2 regions of the Geobacillus sp. GHH01 genome follow, and region 1 is predicted to be linked to the other one. Evidence: riboswitches for the same ligand, from Rfam matches in the RefSeq annotation. Region 1 holds a riboswitch; the other holds the start of a gene.
What was found. A riboswitch is a leader RNA that binds a small molecule or an ion and turns the genes downstream of it on or off. The one in region 1 is predicted to bind FMN.

Region 1 (9,570 bases):
TTCTTGGAACTGTTTTTCCGCGTAAAATTGCTTCACCGTCGGCTCGTAGCGGAAGACGATTTCTTCGTTAATCAAAAACACCAAGATCACTTGGGCCGCTAGCAGCCGCTTCGCCCACTTTTCTCCTTTTTCGCTGTATTGCCATACGATTTTCAGCGCCAGCGCAAACTGCACATAAATGACAAGCGGGCGCAAAAAATGAAAGCGGGCAAAGTTAAACGTGTCCAAAAAATGAAACCGCTCGGTAAGCGGCAGCCACCCTTTATAAAACCAAAATGCATACCACGCCGACAGGGCGAAATTCAGTCCGAATAGGAAAAGAAATAACCGTTCTTGCTTCCATCGTTTTTTCATGAAAACAAGATACAAGGCCATCAACCAGGCCGGCAAAATAAAAAAGGTATGCTCGGTCATGACGTGATGGTGGCCGAGGATAAAGTTTTTCCACGTCAAGCGGACGCAATGCCAAAACGACAACCGGGCATGGAAGTACTCATCCCGGCTTGTCGGCTCGTCTTCCCATAAAAACGAGTACACAAGCCGGTACTCGACAAGCAAATACAACAGCGTCATGTAAGCGATGGAAGTCAAAAAGCGGATGTTCCACCCCTTCCCGCGCAGCACATCCAAAAGCCAAAGAGTGCCCATGGCGGCAAGAAAGAAAAAGAACCCGAGCACAAAGCTGGAATAAAACGGGAGAAGCGTGAGCGCGACGTAATGTTTCCACTCCCCCTCGCCTTTCCGGATGCTCAAAAACGCCCAGAGCGCAAGCGGCATGCCGAGCGTGCTTAACATCCCCGACGGCCAAAACAGCGTCAGCGCAAATGCGAGCGCCACGCCGATGCGAACAGCCATCCAACGCGGCTCGGGCAGGAAATGCGTTTTCAACAACAAATACATGCCCAAAAATGCCACCACCCTTGTGATCGTTTGGCTGAGCGCATAAGCAGTCATCGTGGGAAATAACGCGTGCAGCCAGACGATGCCGGTCAACTCCGAACCGAGGGCATTTCTTGACAACTTGCCGTTGGCGATTTGCGGAATCTTCGCGTCAAGCGGCCCGGTGATTTTTCCGCTTTCGGAGAGCACCTTATACCAAGCGATATTGGAATCCAAATTATCGTGGACGCGAATATGGGCGTTCTCGCCAAGGAGAAAGAGCGGGGACACGTAAAGGGCGATGAGGCAAAGTGCCAAAAGGAAGAGCCATCGTTCTCTTTGTTCGGCCATCGGCATCACGCTCCCGCCATAGCTGTTCTTGGCCATGAAATCCCTATTGAATACGATGTGCAATAAGAAGAAAATTATTCCATTCTTACATGACTGTCCTCAATATTGTGATGCATTAAAACCATAGCCAAGTTGCACACGCTTTATTTTCCCCTTATCATGGTATACATAAACGAATACATAGAAAGGGGAGCACACCATGCCGAAACAACTCCCTCCCGGCCAATTCGAAACGGAAAAATGGCCGATTTTGCATGAAGGAGATGTGTACCAATTCGATGAAGCGACGTGGAATTTCCGATTGTTCGGCGATGTGAAAGAGGAAGTGTCGCTTTCGTATCAAGAAGTGATGCAGCTGCCGAAGACGGTTTCAACCATCGATATGCATTGTGTCACAACATGGTCAAAATTCGACACGACGTTTGAAGGCATCGCCTTCCGCGAGTTTTTGCGCTTTGTGGAGCTAGATCCTGATGTGAAATACGTGAAAATTTACGGATATTTAAACGGCGACCGGTTCGGTTATTCGGCGAACTTGCCGCTTGAGGCGCTCATGGGCGACGATGCCTTGTTTGTCTATCGATGGAAAGACAAGCATCACGACTGGCAGGACATCTCGCCGAAGCACGGCTATCCGCTCCGGTTCATCCCGCCAGCGACGTTTTACTTATGGAAAGGGGCGAAATGGGCGTCGGGCATCCGCTTTATGAAGGAAGATGAGCCGGGCTATTGGGAGGAGCGCGGTTATTCGATGACCGCCAATCCGTTTAAAGAGGAGCGGTTTGCCGAGTGGGTGCCGCGGATTCGCTTTTGACAAACGCAAAAAAGCGAGGGAAAAACCCTCGCTTTTTGTTCATCAAGCGGCTTGGCGGGATGCCGCTTGTTTCTCAAGCCAAGCACGAAGGCGCCAAAAGAGAAGCTGAAATACGATGGCCGCCATCGCTCCTTTGACGGCGTTAAACGGCAAAATCGCCGATACCACCAACGCCTTCGCTTCCGGCGCGCTCATCTGCGGAGCGCCGAGGAAAAGCGTGTACGCCGGCAGAAAGACGTAGTAGTTGAGCACGCTCATGACGAGCGCCATCGTCACTGTTCCCGCCGCCAACCCCAGCAGCAAGCCTTTTTTCGATGCGGCTTTCCCATAAATATAGGAAACCGGCAAAATAAACGCCGCCCCAGCGGTAAAGTTGGCGATTTGGCCGATCGGAACGCCGGTCGCACTGCCGACAAAAACGTAGTTCAACACGTTTTTCAAGAGTTCGACCGCCACGCCGGCGAGCGGGCCGTACAACAGCGCGGCGACAAGCGCCGGGATGTCGCTGAAGTCGACAAGCAAAAAGTTCGGAAACGGCGGCAGCGGAAAGTTGAGCATCATGAGCACATGCGCCATGGCGCCCAACACTCCGATGCCGACAAAGGCGCGGATGGAAATGCGTTTCATGCTTGTTCTCCTCCCCTTCTCGTGATTCATCCTCACAAGAAGAAGGCTGCCGCCGCGAGCGCCAACAAAAACTCCCTTAAACCGAACGAGGCTTAAGGGAGAAAAAGGGTGTGCGCAACTAGACGTTCGCATGCGCCAAAACGAACGCCGGCAAACCTTCATCTTCTCCCATCCAGACTATACTGTCGGCTCCGGACTCGCACCGGATCCTGCCTTGCGGCTCGCGGGCTGAGAGGCCAAGCGCCTCATCACCGCCGGTCGGGAATTTCACCCTACCCCGAAGATGAATCGCTTATACATTTTTATTATTCCGATGAATTTAGTATACAATACCTCTTTTCGTTTGTCTATCATTTTTTCCCATATGTTTTATGTTTGGCGCCTACTCCGCCAACTTGTCAATTCTCCTTTGGAAGCATATCCCCCGGCTCGAGCACCGGCGGATGGACGTCCACCGTATCGGCGTATTTCAGCCCGGTTCCGGTATTTAATACGACGACCGTCTCCCCGTCGCGAATCCAACCGCTCTCGCGCAACGTTCGTGCCGCCGCAAACGCCGCCGCTCCTTCCGGGCAAATGAACGCCCCTTCGAGTTCGGCTGCCGTCCGCTGTTCAGCCAAAATCGCTTCATCGCCAATGGCAACCGCGCAACCGTCCGTCTCATACACCGCCTCAAGAACAAGAAAGTCGCCAAGCGCTTTCGGCACATTGATGCCAAACGCCACTGTATGGGCGTTCGGCCAAAACTCCGATTCACGTTTTTTCTCCTTCCACGCCTTGACGATCGGCGCGCAATGCTCGGCCTGCACAGCGACAAGCCGCGGCATGCGGCCGTCCACCCAGCCGAGCGCCTGCAGTTCTTTGATCGCCTTGTAAATGCCGATCAACCCGACGCCGCCGCCGGTCGGATACAAAATGACATCCGGGAGCTGCCACGAGAACTGTTCGGCGATCTCCAGTCCCATCGTTTTCTTCCCTTCAATCCGGTACGGTTCTTTCAACGTCGACGCATCGTACCATCCGTATTCGCGGATCGCTTTGGCGACGATTTGCCCGGCATCGCTAATGAGGCCGTTGACTAAATACAGTTCCGCCCCAGCGATGGCGCATTCCTTTCGCGTCAGTTCCGGTGCATCAACCGGCATGACGACTGTCGCCTGAATGCCCGCCCGCGCCGCGTATAGCGACCATGCCGCGCCGGCGTTGCCGTTTGTCGGCATGGCGAGTCGTTTGACGCCCAATTCCTTTGCTTTCGAAATCCCAACCGCCGCGCCGCGGGCTTTAAACGTCCCGGTCGGAATGACGCCTTCGTCTTTCATATAGAGTGAGTCAATGCCGATATTCCGGCCAAGGCGCGGCATTCGCACAAGCGGAGTCATTCCTTCCCCTAAAGAGACAATATGTTCAGGATGTTTCACCGGCAATAGCTCATGATACCGCCATAAACTCGGTTCTCGCTCCGCAAGTGCCTCCCGCTTCACTTCTTGGCGCATCAACTCCAAATCGTACGCGACCAGAAGCGGCGAACCGCATTCGCAAAGTTGATGGATTTGGTCGACATCGTATGTACGTTCACACTTCGGACAATACAGATGAGACACGTAGCTGAATGACATGGTTTGGCTTCTCCTTTCCATTTGTTTCATCCGCACGAGGCAGGAAGCACCTACTTTCGCGTTTTGGACGAGGCACTGGCCTTTTCATTATACCATAACCGTCCTCTGCCACCGGCGCCTGTAATGGCAGCGTCCGTACGCCAACTTTGGGGCATCATAGCGCCAAGTAGGAAATGGTCCCCCCTCTTTTTTACCGTTTGAAGCCGCATATGGTAAAATAAAACGGAAACCGCCTCTTTTTTCTCACTGCATCGGCGGAATGATTCGTTGATCCAGAAAAACTTATACATAAGGAGATGAACCAATGAAACAGGAACTCATCGAACGCTTCATCTGCTACGCGAAAGTCAACACTCAATCCGACCCAAACAGCCATACGTGCCCATCGACTTCGGGACAGTGGGAGCTGGCGAGAATGCTCGTCGAAGAGCTGAAGTCGATCGGCATGGAAGATGTGACGATCGATGACAACGGCTACGTGATGGCGACGTTGCCGGCCAATACGGACAAAAACGTGCCAGTGATTGGCTTTTTGGCTCATATGGACACCGCTCCGGAGTTTACGGGAGCCAACGTCAACCCGCAAATCATCGAACAGTACGACGGCGGGGACATCGTGTTAAACAAAGAACAAGGCATCATCTTGTCGCCAAACGATTTCCCGGAGCTCGCTCACTACCAAGGGCATACGCTCATCACGACCGATGGGACGACGCTGCTTGGCGCCGATGATAAAGCCGGAATCGCCGAAATTATGACCGCGATGAACTATCTCATTCAACACCCGGAAATCAAGCACGGCAAAGTGCGCGTCGCCTTTACGCCGGATGAGGAAATTGGCCGCGGGCCGCATAAATTTGACGTTGCCAAATTCGGCGCCCAATTTGCCTACACGGTCGACGGCGGGCCGCTGGGCGAATTGGAGTATGAAAGCTTTAACGCTGCCGAAGCGAAAATCACGATCAAAGGAAAAAACGTCCATCCGGGCACAGCGAAAGGAAAAATGATCAACTCGATCAAAATCGCCATGGAGTTCGAGCAGCAGTTGCCAGCCGATGAGGCGCCTGAGCATACGGAAGGATATGAAGGGTTTTACCATTTGCTTTCGTTCCAAGGCAGTGTAGAGGAAACGAAGCTTCACTACATCATCCGCGACTTTGACCGCGAACAGTTCGAGGCTCGCAAAGCGAAAATGAAAGAGATCGCGGCTTCGCTTGCGCAAAAATATGGAAACGACCGAATCACGCTCGAAATCAACGATCAATACTACAACATGCGCGAAAAAATCGAGCCGGTGCGCCACATTGTTGACATCGCCCACGAAGCGATGACGAACTTGGGCATTGAACCAAAGGTGAAACCGATCCGCGGCGGTACAGACGGGTCGCAGCTCTCCTACATGGGGCTGCCGACGCCGAACCTTTTCGCCGGCGGCGAAAACTTCCACGGCCGCTACGAATACATTTCCGCCGACAATATGGTGAAAGCGGCCGAAGTGATCGTGGAGATCATCAAGCTGTTCGAGCAAAAAACTTCCTAAAGCCAAAAGGGAGCCGATGGTTTTCGGCATCCCTTTTTCGCTTCTAAAAACATCATAATTGTTCCGCCTATTGCAGTTTTGTGATCCGCCCTTCGATTTGTGCCGAAAACGGCTGTGACAACTGGCGGATGTAAGTGACAAGTGCATCCAAATCGACCGGGCCGACCTCGCGGTTTGTCCCATGCGTCAACACCGTGAACCCATCGCCGCCGTCGGCGAGAAAGCTGTTGACCGTCACCGTGTACTCGGCGTCCGGTTTTAGCGGTGTCCCATCAGGAAGCTGAATGTCAATGACTTTTTCTCCGACCGGCCTGCTGGCGCTCCATGTATAGCGGAGGCCGGAGATTTGCAGCATGCGCGTTTGGGTTGGCTGCCATTGTTGATTCAAAAGCTGGCGGATTTGCGCGCCGGTGAGCGTCATTTTCACGAGCTGGTTGTTGAACGGCTGAACGTTGTACAATTCGCCCCACGTCACTTCGCCTTGTTCAATATCGGCGCGAATGCCGCCCGGGTTCATAAAGGCAAAATCGGTTTTCATCGCCGCCCGCTGGGCATCGGCGATCAAATTGCCCAAGGCGGACTCGCCGCTTTCGTTTTGTTCATCGGTGATCGTTTCGACTGCTGTGCCGACGACTTGATTGACAAGCGGCGCCACTTTCGCTTCATATTTTTCGACGAGGGCACGGATTTCCGGGTCCGGAGTGATGCCGTCATGATAGGTCGTCACGATCTCCGCTTTTTTGGCGACGACGTCTTTCGTGCGCGGGTCGATTTTCAAATCGACATCAGAAAACGCCGTGCCGTACGAATACGACTGAACGAGCAGCTTGCCGTCCACAACCGCATTTAAATAGGCATGGTTATGACCGGCGAAAATCACATCGACTTCATCATCGACATTTTTGGCGATATCGACAATTTCCCCGCTTGCGTTTGTCCCATCCGGATTGGATACGCCTGGGTTATGGGCGAGAACGACGATCGTTTGCACTCCTTTTTTCTTCAGTTCCCGGACCGCTTTGTTAATCGCTGTTGCTTCATCGATGAACTTGACTCCCGCGACGCCGCTTGGCGTCACAATCGTTGGTGTTTCCGTGAGCGTGACGCCGATCAATCCGATCGGCATGCCGTTGACCCGCTTAATCACATATGGCGGGAGAATCGGCTTTCCTGTTTGCGCATCAACGACGTTGGCGCTCACGTACGGAAAATCCGCTCCAGCAAAGTCACCGGTCGCCGGGTGGTAGCCGCCATGGATCAAGCGGAGCATTTCCGCTACTCCTTCATCAAACTCATGGTTGCCAAGGGTGCCGACGTCAAAGCCGAGCTTATTGAGCACTTCGATCGTCGGCTCGTCCTGCAGCAACGCCGATACCGGCGGGCTGGCGCCAACCGCATCGCCGGCATGGACGAGCAGCGTATTTTTGTTTTCCGCCTCCCGCTGTTTCAAATAAGCGGCCAAATAATCAGCCCGTCCGACTTCCCGCCCGCCGACTTTTCTCGTCACATTCAACTGACCGTGGAAGTCGTTAATGCCTAACAGCTGCACCTCAATATAACGGTGCGAGGAAGCAGGCGGCTTCCCCTTGCTTTTCCCGTTCCCTGCCGCCCCAACTGGAACTGCGGCCAGCACCGCTGCAGCAGCCAATGCGGATAGCACCCGTCTTCCCCATCGTTTGGAATTCTTCATTCCCGGTTCCCCTTTCTCTCGCCTTCTCGTTCACTCCCATTATATCCTTGCGAGTCCATACAATGATAGAGAAGAAAGGATGATTTTTCGTAAATATTTTGTAAATTCACAACTGACTGTTGAGAACAACAGAAACAAAAAAAGACCGCCCGATAGAGTCTGTTGATCGGACAGTCTTTCCCTTTTAGCTCGGTGGACAGCCAGCGTCATTCGGCGCTATGCCACGCGAAACGGCCATGAACGTCAAGCCCTTCTCCTTGTTAGATCGTCTCCTTCCCGCGCACGCCGTTGATCGAATAGCTCGCTGTAATGGCGGCATTTAACGAATGGGAAACGGAACAATATTTTTCTTTTGACAACCGAATGGCGCGGACGACCTTGTCTTCCGGCAAATCGCCTTCGAGCGCGTAATGAATATGAATCTCTGTAAACCGCTTTGGGTGGTCATCGGCGCGCGTTCCTTCGACTTCCATCGAAAACGCGCGGACATCAAGCCGCATTTTCCGCAAGATCAAAACGATGTCAATGCCGGTGCAGCCGGCTAAGGCGTGAAGCAAAAGCTCCATCGGCCGAGCGCCTGAATCGTTGCCGCCGACGTCTTTGGCCGCGTCGATCGGAATGGTGACACCGGAAGCGCTTTGGCCGCTGAATGACATGTTTCCGTTCCATACAACCGTCGTTTTCATCATGGTCGCTCCTTTCTCATCGGTCCGGGGTCGGACGGACGTTCCGACAGCCCGTTTCTTCTTTTCAGTTTAGCGGCTATGTCCTTGAAATGCAAAATTCCTGTCTACCGTTTTCGCTCATGCATGTTAAAATAGAAACATGCACAAACTTGTTGAGTAAAGGGTGTTTGATTCGATGACCGCACTCATTTTGCTTCTTGCTTATCTTCTCGGCTCGATTCCGTTTGGCCTTCTTGTCGGGAAAATCGGCTACGGGATCGACATCCGCGAACATGGAAGCGGCAATCTTGGGGGAACAAACACGTTCCGCGTGCTTGGGGCGAAAGCGGGAACGATCGTCATTGTCGGCGATATGCTAAAAGGGACGCTGGCGGCGAGCTTGCCGATGCTTTTTTCCGTCCCCGTGCATCCGCTTTTGGCCGGGGCGGTGGCAGTTGTCGGCCATATGTATCCGGTGTTCGCCAAGTTCCGCGGCGGCAAGGCGGTGGCGACATCGGGCGGGGTGATGCTGTTTTATTCGCCGTTGTTCTTTTTGTCGCTCATCGCCGTGTTTCTTGTCGTCTTGGCTGTTTCACGCTACGTCTCCCTGTCATCGATGGCCGCGGCGCTGTACGCGGTCGTGTACACCGTCTTTTTCACGGACGACATTCCATTGACGGTGGCAGTGTTGTTGCTGGCTTCGTTTATCTTTTATCGTCATCGCGCCAACATCAAGCGCATCTTGAACAAAACGGAGCCAAAAGTGAAATGGCCAGGCAAACGCTCATGACAACGGACGGAGAAAGGAGATTTGCTGCGTTGAGATTGCCGGAAGCATTTGTCGCGAAAATGAAGAAGCTGCTTGATGAAGAAGCAGACGAGTTTTTCGCTGTTTATGAAAACGAAAAAATCAACGGCTTGCGCGTCAATCCGTTGAAAACCGACCCGGGCGCATGGGCAAAAACGGCGCCCTTTTCCCTTTCCCCGGTGCCGTTTTGCCCGACCGGGTTTTATTATGAGCCGGACCAACAGCCGGGAAAGCATCCGTACCATGCGGCCGGCCTGTATTACATTCAAGAACCGAGCGCGATGGCGGTCGCCGAAGCGCTGCGTCCCGCCCCTGGGGAGACAGTGCTCGACTTGTGCGCCGCCCCTGGTGGGAAAACGACCCAGCTTGGAGCGATGATGGAAAACAAAGGGCTGCTTGTCGCCAACGAAATCCACCCGAAACGGGTCAAAGCGCTCGCAGAGAACGTCGAACGGTTCGGCTTGACGAACACCGTTGTCGTCAATGAAACTCCCGAGGCGCTTGCCGAGCGGTTTCCGGGCTTTTTTGACAAAATTTTAGTCGACGCCCCCTGTTCCGGCGAAGGCATGTTTCGCAAGGA
Region 2 (9,570 bases), 590 kb from region 1:
CGCTTTCACATTCGGATCAAGCAGCGCCTGAATCGTCGCCGCCCGCTCGTAGGCGCTGATTCCCGTCGTTGTCGTTTTGTAGTCGACACTCACCGTAAACGCTGTGCCATGCGCGTCCGTGTTATGAGTGACCATCGGCTCAAGCTCGAGCCGCTCCGCCAATTCCTCCGTAATCGGCACGCAGACGAGCCCGCGGCCATGAGTGATCATAAAGTTAATGACATCCGGCGTAGCTTTTTCGGCCAGCACGACAAAATCGCCTTCATTTTCGCGGTCTTCGTCATCGCAAACGATGATCACTTCTCCGTTTTTCAGCGCCGAAAGCGCTGCTTCAATCGTGTCAAACATCAAGCTTGCCCCCCTTTTCCACTATTTATAGCCGTGCTGCTCCAAAAATTCGACCGTCAATTTGGAGGTCGGCGTCGCTTTCGCGTCGAGGAAAGCGGCGACGTACTTGCCGATCATGTCGCACTCGATATTGACGAGATCGCCCGGCCGCTTTTCGCCTAAAATCGTCGCCTCACGCGTATGCGGAATGAGTGAAACGATGAACGTGCGCTCGCTCAGACCGAAAATCGTCAAGCTCGTCCCATCGACAGCGACCGATCCTTTCTCAATCATATAGGCGCGCAGCGAGGCCGGCACTTCGATTTCATAGTAGACGGCGTTCGCTTTCGGCCACTGCCGGATGATGCGCCCGACGCCGTCCACATGCCCGGTGACGAAATGGCCGCCAAACCGTCCCCCAGCCGCCATTGCCCGCTCCAAATTCACCTTCGATCCCGGCTTTAATGTTTTTAGCGCCGTCGCTTTCACCGTCTCCGGCATGACATCGACCGTAAACTGCCGTTCGGTGAACGATGTGACGGTCAAGCAGACGCCGTTGACGGCGATGCTGTCGCCAAGCCGCACATCTTCGAGCACCCGCTTGGCGCCAATCGTCATCACGATGGCGTCGCCGGTTTGCTTCATTTGTTCGATCGTGCCGATCTCTTCAATAATGCCAGTGAACACAACGATTCCTCCTTCCGTTTCGGCGCGGCGACGATTTTGATGTCCGGGCCGATCGTCTCGATGCGGCGGATGTCAAGCTCCACCGCTTCAGCAAGCCGGGCGAAGCCAAGGCCGCCGACCGGCGTCGGCGCCCCGCGGCCGCCGATCAGCTTCGGAGCGATATAGGCGATGACCTCATTGACTGCTCCCGCGCGGAGGAAGCTGTCATGAACGCGCGAGCCGCCTTCGACAAACAGCGACATGACTCCCTGCTCCCCAAGCAGACGGAGCACATCGCGGACATCGATCTGGGCCGTCGGCATTGAAAATACGCGCACCCCAAGGCGCTCATACGCCGCCGCTTGTTCCCGACTGACGCCGCCGGTGATGATCCACGTTTCTGCTTCCTTGTCAGCGACGACATGGGCGTCAAGCGGTGTACGCAATTTTGTATCCAAAATGATGCGGAGCGGATTTTTCCGCTTTTCCCCAAAGCGGACGGTAAGCTTCGGGTTGTCGGTCAAAACGGTGTTGACGCCGACCAAAATGGCGTCATGCTGCGCACGAAGGCGATGGACATCCTCACGCGCCGCGCTTGATGTAATCCATTTGCTTTCCCCCGTCGCCGTCGCGATTTTGCCATCGAGGCTGCATGCGAACTTCAACGTGACAAACGGCGTTTTTGCGGCGATATAGTGGAAAAACATCCGATTCAATTCGTCCGCTTCGTCTTTTAATACGCCAACATCAACGTCAATGCCCGCTTGGCGCAGCTTGGCAATCCCTTTTCCCGCGACAAGCGGATTCGGGTCGGTCGTGGCAACGACGACGCGACGGACGCCCGCCTGGATGAGCAAATCGGCACATGGCGGCGTTTTTCCATAATGGCTGCACGGCTCAAGCGTCACGTACACCGTCGCACCGCGCGCCTTCTCGCCAGCCATGCGGATCGCATAGACTTCCGCGTGCGGCTCACCCGCTTTCAAATGGGCGCCAAGCCCAACAACCGTCCCACCGTTGACAACGACCGCGCCAACGGCAGGATTGGGAGACGTTTGCCCGACTCCAGCTTTGGCCACATCGAGAGCGAGCCGCATATAATGTTCATCGTTATGCACCGCACTCCCTCCTTCAATAAAAATGAAACCCCCGGGATGTCCCCGGGGGCTCATCGATGAGAGAATGACCAATGATGCGCAAACAAACACATGTTCGCCAAGCAGGCTATACCGGCCGGTCGGAAACAAAAGATACTACCATGCCTAGTCGGCCGACAGACGCTGCCCACGCGGTCTGAACCGGCCGAAAACAGCCGTGCGCATATTGGCATCCTTCTCCCATCCAGACTATACTGTCGGCTCCGGAATCGCACCGGATCCTGCCTTTCGGCTCGCGGGCTGAGGGGCGGAAAGCCCCATCACCGCCGGTCGGGAATTTCACCCTGCCCCGAAGGATGCATCACGATATCGTTATGTTCATTATACCACACGAAACGCCCTGCATCATCATTCCGCAACCCAAATCCAATACGCCGCTCCCCACAACAGGCTGGCCGCAAGCAAAAAGAAAAACAAGCGCCAGTTGTTTCGAACAGTCCGATCATCCTCGCTCATGCGCTGTTTACGGTTCGTCAAATACTTTCACTTCCTTCATCACGTCGCCGTTTTTCATCGTCCTCACGACGTCCATGCCCGATGTCACTTGGCCAAAGACGGTGTGCACCCCATCCAAGTGCGGCTGCGGCTCGTGGACGATAAAGAACTGGCAGCTGCCGGTGTCGCGGCCGCGGTGCGCCATGGACATCGCGCCGGTGACATGTCGGTGTGGATTGTTGTCCGTCTCGCACGGGATCGTATAGCCGGCATCGCCCGTTCCGTTGCCGCGTGGACATCCTCCTTGGCTGACAAATCCAGGGATGACGCGGTGGAACGTCAACCCGTTATAAAAGCCTTCGTTTGCGAGCTTCTCAAAATTGGCCACCGTCACCGGCGCCTCGTTTGGGAACAGTTCAAACTCGATTTTCCCGCCGTTTTCCATGAGAATATATCCTTTTTTCGCCACAAGCATCCAGCTCCTTTTCGACATCGAAACTGCTTTTATCATACCATGATGGCCAAGTGAAACAAAAGAAAAAATGTCTTTTCAAATTCGCACGCCGCCTGACCGCGTCGCGTTTTTCCGATAGCCAAGCAGGCGAGCGTGCGGTATAATGATAATGCATTTTCGTAAACAGGAGGCGAGCTATGTGAAACGAACGATCGCTTCATCGCTGCTTTGGGCGGTGCTCTTGGCATCTCCGGGCATCGCAGCGGCCGATGCCGCGCCGGGCGATGTCATTGTGACGCTCGGGGAAAACTTAACGAATGAACAAAAGCAAAAAGTGCTCGACGAAATGAAGGCGCCGGACGGGGCGCAAACGATCACCGTCTCAAACGTTGAGGAGCATAAATATTTGGACGGACTCATTCCGAAAGCGCAAATCGGCACGCGCGCCATCTCGTCGTCGATGATCACGATAAAAGAGCCTGGCTCGGGGCTTCATGTCGAAACGCACAACATCACATGGGTGACGAAAGAGATGTATACAAACGCCTTGATCACCGCAGGGGTGAAAGATGCCGATATTTACATCACCGCTCCGTTCCCGGTTTCCGGCACCGCAGCGCTGACGGGGCTGATGAAGGCGTATGAAATTTCCTCGGACCAAGCCATCCCTGATGATGTCAAAAAAGTGGCGAACGAGGAAATGGTGCAGACGGCGAAGCTCGCCGATTCGATCGGCGCGGACAAAGCGGTCGCCCTGCTGGCGAAAATCAAACAAGAAATCGCCAACAACCCACCGCAGACGGACGCTGATTTGCGCGCCCTTATTGAAAAAATCGCCAACGACCTTGGCATTACGCTGAGCGAGAATGAAATCAACAACCTGATTTCCCTTTTCCATAAAATGCAAAATGCCCATATTAATTGGGATCAAGTGAATGATCAGCTGAGCAAGGCGAAAGAACAGCTATCGGCGTTTTTGCAGTCAGAAGAAGGGAAAACGTTCATTCAAAATCTGATCGACATCTTGAAAGAAATTTGGAACGCGATCAAATCAGCATTTTCCTCAAATCAACAATGAAAGAAGGCGCCCCAAAAAAAGCAGCGGGCGCCTTTTCTTTGTGGAGGCCGTTCTCTTTCCAACCGGCGGCCTTCACTTTTTCACTTTCGTTTTCAAAGGCAAATCATATTGGATCAAATCTTCATATGTCTCCCGTTTCACAACGAGCTGGGCGTCGCCGTTTTCAACGAACACAACGGCTGGGCGCGGCAGACGGTTGTAATTGTTCGCCATGGAATAGCCGTAAGCGCCGGTGCAAAAAACGGCCAAATAATCGCCCGGCTTCGCTTCCGGCAGGGCGATGTCCCAAATGAGCATGTCGCCTGACTCGCAACACTTCCCGGCGATCGATACGACTTCCGTCGGCTCGCCGAACACCCGGTTGGCGAGCGCGGCTTCGTATTTCGCTCCGTAAAGCGCCGGACGGATGTTGTCGCTCATGCCGCCGTCAACGGCAATATAGGTGCGGACGTTGGGCACCTCTTTGCGCGAACCGATCGTATAAATCGTCGTTCCGGCATCACCCACGAGCGACCGCCCCGGCTCGATCCAAATTTCCGGCAACGGCAAGCGGCAAGCTTCGGCCTGCCTTTTCACCTCTTCCACAATGCAGTCGACGTACGCTGTCACCGGAATCGGGTCGTCTTCCTCCGTATAGCGGATGCCAAAGCCGCCGCCAAGATTGACAACCGCTGGGACAAATCCGTGCTCCTTGTTCCACTCCGCCAGCTTGGCAAACACTTTTTGCGCCGCGAGCACAAACCCAGCTGTTTCAAAAATTTGCGAGCCGATATGGCAATGAACGCCGAGCAGCTGAAACGCGGCCGATGCCATAACACGGCGAAACGCCTCGTCCGCCTGACCGTTGTTTAAGTCAAAGCCGAACTTTGAATCTTCTTGCCCGGTTAAAATGTAATCGTGCGTATGCGCCTCGACCCCCGGCGTCACGCGGAGCAAAACCGGCACCGTCCGACCGGATGAAGCCGCCAGCTCTTCGATCAGCTCGAGTTCGTAAAAGTTGTCGGCAACGATGCAGCCGATGCCGTGTTCAAGCGCCATCGCCAATTCGTCCCGGCTTTTGTTGTTGCCATGAAAATGGATGCGCTCAGGCGGAAAACCGGCCGCAAGCGCCGTATACAGCTCACCGCCTGAGACGACGTCAAGCGACAATCCCTCCTCAGCGGCCAGCTGCACGATGGCGACGGCGGAAAACGCCTTGCTCGCATACGCGACTTGCGCCCGCACGCCGTGACGCTGGAACGCTTCTTTAAACGCGCGCGCCCGAGCGCGGATCAACGCAACGTCATAAATATAAAGCGGCGTGCCATACGTTTTGGCCAACTCGACCACATCGACGCCGCCGATTTCCAAATGCCCTTGTTCATTCACGCGGCTTGTCCCGTGAAGAAACATCGCAAACCCCTCATTCCTCTATCGAAATCGCATGGCAAAAGCAAAAAAGACAGTTTGCAAAATCGGCAACTGCCTTTACAAAATGGAAAACCGCAGAGCGCCATCGGCTCTGCCTTGAAACAGAAGGCCGCACACCCCGCGCTGGGCCATGCCCATTCCGTCCGTGCAAACGTGCGAAGCACTGAGGCAAGCACCATCAGTGCAAGCAATTAAATATAACTTATCATAATTATAAAAAAGTTGCAATAGCGCTAAAACGAAAAAAGCGGCCGCCAATAGGTGGAGACGGCCGCTTCCAAATGGATCGTTCGCGTCATGACGGCTGTTTTTGCCGGTCTTGCGGGTGAACGATGCTCGGGCGCACTCTCGCTCCGGCAACCGAACGGCGGACGACAATTTGCATAAATGCCGCTGGATCGAACGGGATGAACGGCCATAAGTACGGCGTATTAAGCGAGCGGATGCTGGCGAGCCAAAGCAAATAAACGGTCGTGCCAATGACGAGCCCGGGCACTTTAAACAAGGCGACAAGAATGACCAATGCCAATCGAGAAATCTTATTCGCCACGCTCAACTCATAGCTTGGCGTCGCAAATGAACCGATCGCCGCCACCGAAATGTACAAGATCACTTCCGGCACAAACAGCCCGACATCGATGGCGATTTGTCCGATCAAGACGGCGGCAATCAAACCCATCGCGGTTGATAGCGGCGTCGGGGTATGAATGGCTGCCATCCGCAAAAACTCAATCCCAAAATCAGCGAGCAAAATTTGCACAATGATCGGGATGTTCGTTTGTTTGTTCGGCCCAATAAACCCCCACGATTCGGGCAGCAACGACGGTTCAAGGACGAACAGCACCCACAGCGGCAGCAAAAACAACGACGTCAAAATGCCTAAAAACCGCACCCAGCGCACAAACGTCCCGACCCCTGGCGACTGCCGGTATTCCTCGGCATGCTGGACGTGGTGGAAAAATGTTGTCGGCGTGATGATGACGCTTGGCGATGTATCAACCATAATGAGCACGTGCCCTTCAAGCAGGTGCGTCGCTGCTACATCCGGCCTCTCGGTATAACGGACGAGCGGGTACGGGTTGTATCCTTGCTTGACTAAAAACTCTTCGACTGTTTTGTCGCCCATCGTCAGTCCATCGACGTTGATTTGCTGCAACTCTTTCTTGACGAGTTCAACAAGCCCCGGGTCAGCGACGTCTTTAATATAGGCGATGCATACGTCCGTTTTTGACCGCTCGCCGACTTGCAAAATTTCAAAGCGCAGCCGCTCGTCGCGGATGCGGCGGCGGGTGAGCGCCGTGTTGACAATGATGTTCTCGACGTAGCCGTCGCGGGCGCCGCGCACAACTTTTTCCGTATCCGGCTCTTGCGGCTGCCGACCCGGATAGCTGCGGACGTCGACAGCAAATCCGGTCGATTCGCCTTCAATCAAGACGATGATCAAGCCCGACAGCAGCTTGTCAACCGCTTCGTCGAGGCTCGTCACCGGACTGACTTGCTGATGAACGAGTCGATTTTCGATGATCTGCCACGCTTGGGACGCCTGGCGTTCATCATCGTTGACGCGCACAATTTGTTTTAACAATTCGATAATGTATTGCGTGTCGCATAAACCGTTGCAGTAGTAAATATGTACTTCCCGGTTTAGGACATAGATTTTCCGCACGCCTAAATCAAAGCTTGTCCCGACGCCGATCCGCTGTTGCAAAAACTTCGCGTTGTCAACGAGCCGCTTCGCGATCGGCGCTTTCGGTTTCTTTTCTTTTTCCGGCATGGCCACCACTCCTTTCGAGAATCAACTCGACCGCCTTGCGCGTAATCGGCGCTCCGTATTTCGCATGGTCTCGATATCCCATTTTGCCGATGTCGCCGATGCCGACGATGAGCGGAATGTTCAGCCGGTCAAGGCAGTAGACGGTATCGCCATTGATCCGCCCGATCTCGAGGTCCCGGACGCCTTCTTTATCGACCCCATATTCGGTCATCACGCCGTCACGGTCGATGCTCACATGCACTTTTGTCCATTCATGCTGGTGCGTATTGGAGGCAACCGCCAGCGCCCCAAGCACCTCAATTTGCTCATGCCCCGCCACATAGCGAAGCGCCTGCTCTCCGGCCCCCTCCCCGAGGGCGCCGCAATCGTCAAACATGACAAACACTGGATCGTGCGGCGTTTGCAAAATGAGTTCGACCAACTGTTCACCGCTCAGTTTCGTCGGATTGCCTTGCGAGCGAGAAATGCAACGGCCGCCGATCTCGGCGGCAACCCGCTCAATCGCCCGGCAGGCGAACTCGTCCCCATCCGTTACTAAAATGACTCGTCGTTTTTCCATCATCTCTACCCTTTCGGTTTGCAAGTGAGCGCCGCGGCAAAAGAGCCAGCCACGATAAAAGCGAACAAGGCGCCGGCAAATCGGAACACCGCTGCTCCGGTTTCGACAAATCCCTCCGGCCGCGGTTCTGCCATGGCCCCTTTCGCCAACCAATACCCAAATCCGCATAGCGGCATCGTCGCCCCGGCGCCAGCCCAAGCGACGAATGGATCATAGACGCCGCCAAAGCCAAGGAGTACGCCAAAGACGACAAGCGAACCGGCGACGCCAGCCGGCGTCCATTTGCCGCGGTCGATGATGAGCTGAACGATGGCGCACAGCAGCCCGCCGGCGAGAAAGGCACGGACGTATTCCATATCACATTCCCTCCTGATCGTTCCCAAATAAAAGACGTCCTACGGCGGCAAATCCGGCTCCTGTCCAGCCGCTTCGATGACGACGCCGTGAGCGATCGCTGGGATCGACTGTTTTTGCTGCACCATCGTTTGACTCAAGAGCGCCCCGGTAGCGACGACAAACAGGCGTCGAAACGTTCCGCGGGCGAGCTCTTGAAGCAAATACCCGTACGTGACGACCGCCGAGCAGGCGCAGCCGCTGCCGCCGGCGAACACCTTTTGATCTGGCCGGTAAATCATCAGCCCGCAATCGTTGTAAACGTCGGTCACATCGTAGCCTGATTCAGCAAGCAACTCGCGGACGATGACGCTGCCGACGCGCGACAAGTCGCCGGTGACAATCAAATCGTAATCGCCCGGCGAGACGCCTAAGTCACGGAAATGCTGCTCGATCGTATCGGCCGCCGCCGGGGCCATCGCCGCCCCCATGTCGAGTGGGTTTTTCAGCCCGGCGTCAACGACTTTGCCGATCGTCGCCGCCCGGACGCGCCAACGTCCCGGCGCGCGGCCAACGAGCGCGGCGCCGGCGCCCGTGACGGTGAACGTCGCCGTTTTCGGCTTTTGCACCCCCAGTTCAGTCGGGTAGCGAAACTGCCGTTCGGCCGTCGCGTTATGACTGCTTGTCGCCGCAAGCGCCCGATCAGCCAATCCACCAGCGACAAACGCAGCGGCTGCCGCCAACGTTTGCATCGAGGTCGAACAGGCGCCGAACAAGCATAAAAACGGAATCGGCAGCTCGCGGGCGACATAGTTCGATGTCGCATTTTGGTTTAACAAATCACCGGCCAAAAATAGATCGACTTCTTCGGCAGAGACGCCCGCCTTTTGCAAGCAGCAATCCACCGCCTCCCGCATCAGCCTCCGCTCGGCCAGCTCCCACGTCGCTTCACCGCAATATAAGTCGCGATGACAAACATCAAAATAACTTCCGAGCGGCCCGTCGGCTTCAAGCGGCCCGACTGCGGCAGCGGCCGCTTGGATGTAAACACCATCGTCAAACACCCATGTCTGCTTTCCGACACGTTTCATGGCCAATCCCTCTTTTCGTCACGGCCAAACAAGGCCAAGCACATAGGCGGCAATCAGACCATAAATGACCGCTGCCCCACCGGCTTTCAACATCTGCCCGGCCACCCCGGCCGTCCATCCTTCGCTGCGATGTTCGATGGCAGCGCTCGCGATGGCATTGGCCAGCCCTGTAATGAGCATCGTCGCCCCCGCACCGGCAAATTGGCTGAAATCATCATATTTCCCGACGGCCGTCAGCACAATCGCCAATCCGGCCATCACCATAGACGCCCACAGATGAGCCTCG

Region 2: linked by a shared signal. The riboswitch ahead of ribD (bifunctional diaminohydroxyphosphoribosylaminopyrimidine deaminase/5-amino-6-(5-phosphoribosylamino)uracil reductase RibD) and the one ahead of GHH_RS08895 (ECF transporter S component) in region 1 are both predicted to bind FMN.

Annotation. Positions count from the first base shown of each region.
Region 1 is NC_020210.1:1,796,201-1,805,770, forward strand. Features, by position in the region: gene GHH_RS08885 (DUF6044 family protein) at 1-1,230, opposite strand, end outside; gene GHH_RS08890 (sulfite oxidase-like oxidoreductase) at 1,430-2,044, shown strand; gene GHH_RS08895 (ECF transporter S component) at 2,087-2,701, opposite strand; FMN riboswitch at 2,828-2,960, opposite strand; gene GHH_RS08900 (threonine synthase) at 3,070-4,287, opposite strand; gene pepT (peptidase T) at 4,592-5,827, shown strand; gene GHH_RS08915 (bifunctional UDP-sugar hydrolase/5'-nucleotidase) at 5,895-7,517, opposite strand; gene GHH_RS08920 (OsmC family protein) at 7,778-8,203, opposite strand; gene plsY (glycerol-3-phosphate 1-O-acyltransferase PlsY) at 8,379-8,972, shown strand; gene GHH_RS08930 (RsmF rRNA methyltransferase first C-terminal domain-containing protein) at 9,002-9,570, shown strand, end outside.
Region 2 is NC_020210.1:2,387,008-2,396,577, forward strand. Features, by position in the region: gene GHH_RS11720 (bifunctional 3,4-dihydroxy-2-butanone-4-phosphate synthase/GTP cyclohydrolase II) at 1-348, opposite strand, end outside; gene ribE (riboflavin synthase) at 370-1,014, opposite strand; gene ribD (bifunctional diaminohydroxyphosphoribosylaminopyrimidine deaminase/5-amino-6-(5-phosphoribosylamino)uracil reductase RibD) at 969-2,111, opposite strand; FMN riboswitch at 2,319-2,451, opposite strand; gene GHH_RS19655 (hypothetical protein) at 2,499-2,627, opposite strand; gene GHH_RS11735 (peptidylprolyl isomerase) at 2,614-3,054, opposite strand; gene GHH_RS11740 (DUF1002 domain-containing protein) at 3,239-4,117, shown strand; gene lysA (diaminopimelate decarboxylase) at 4,190-5,509, opposite strand; gene GHH_RS11750 (spore germination protein) at 5,823-7,301, opposite strand; gene GHH_RS11755 (stage V sporulation protein AE) at 7,249-7,860, opposite strand; gene GHH_RS11760 (SpoVA/SpoVAEb family sporulation membrane protein) at 7,866-8,216, opposite strand; gene spoVAD (stage V sporulation protein AD) at 8,256-9,284, opposite strand; gene GHH_RS11770 (SpoVA/SpoVAEb family sporulation membrane protein) at 9,303-9,570, opposite strand, start outside.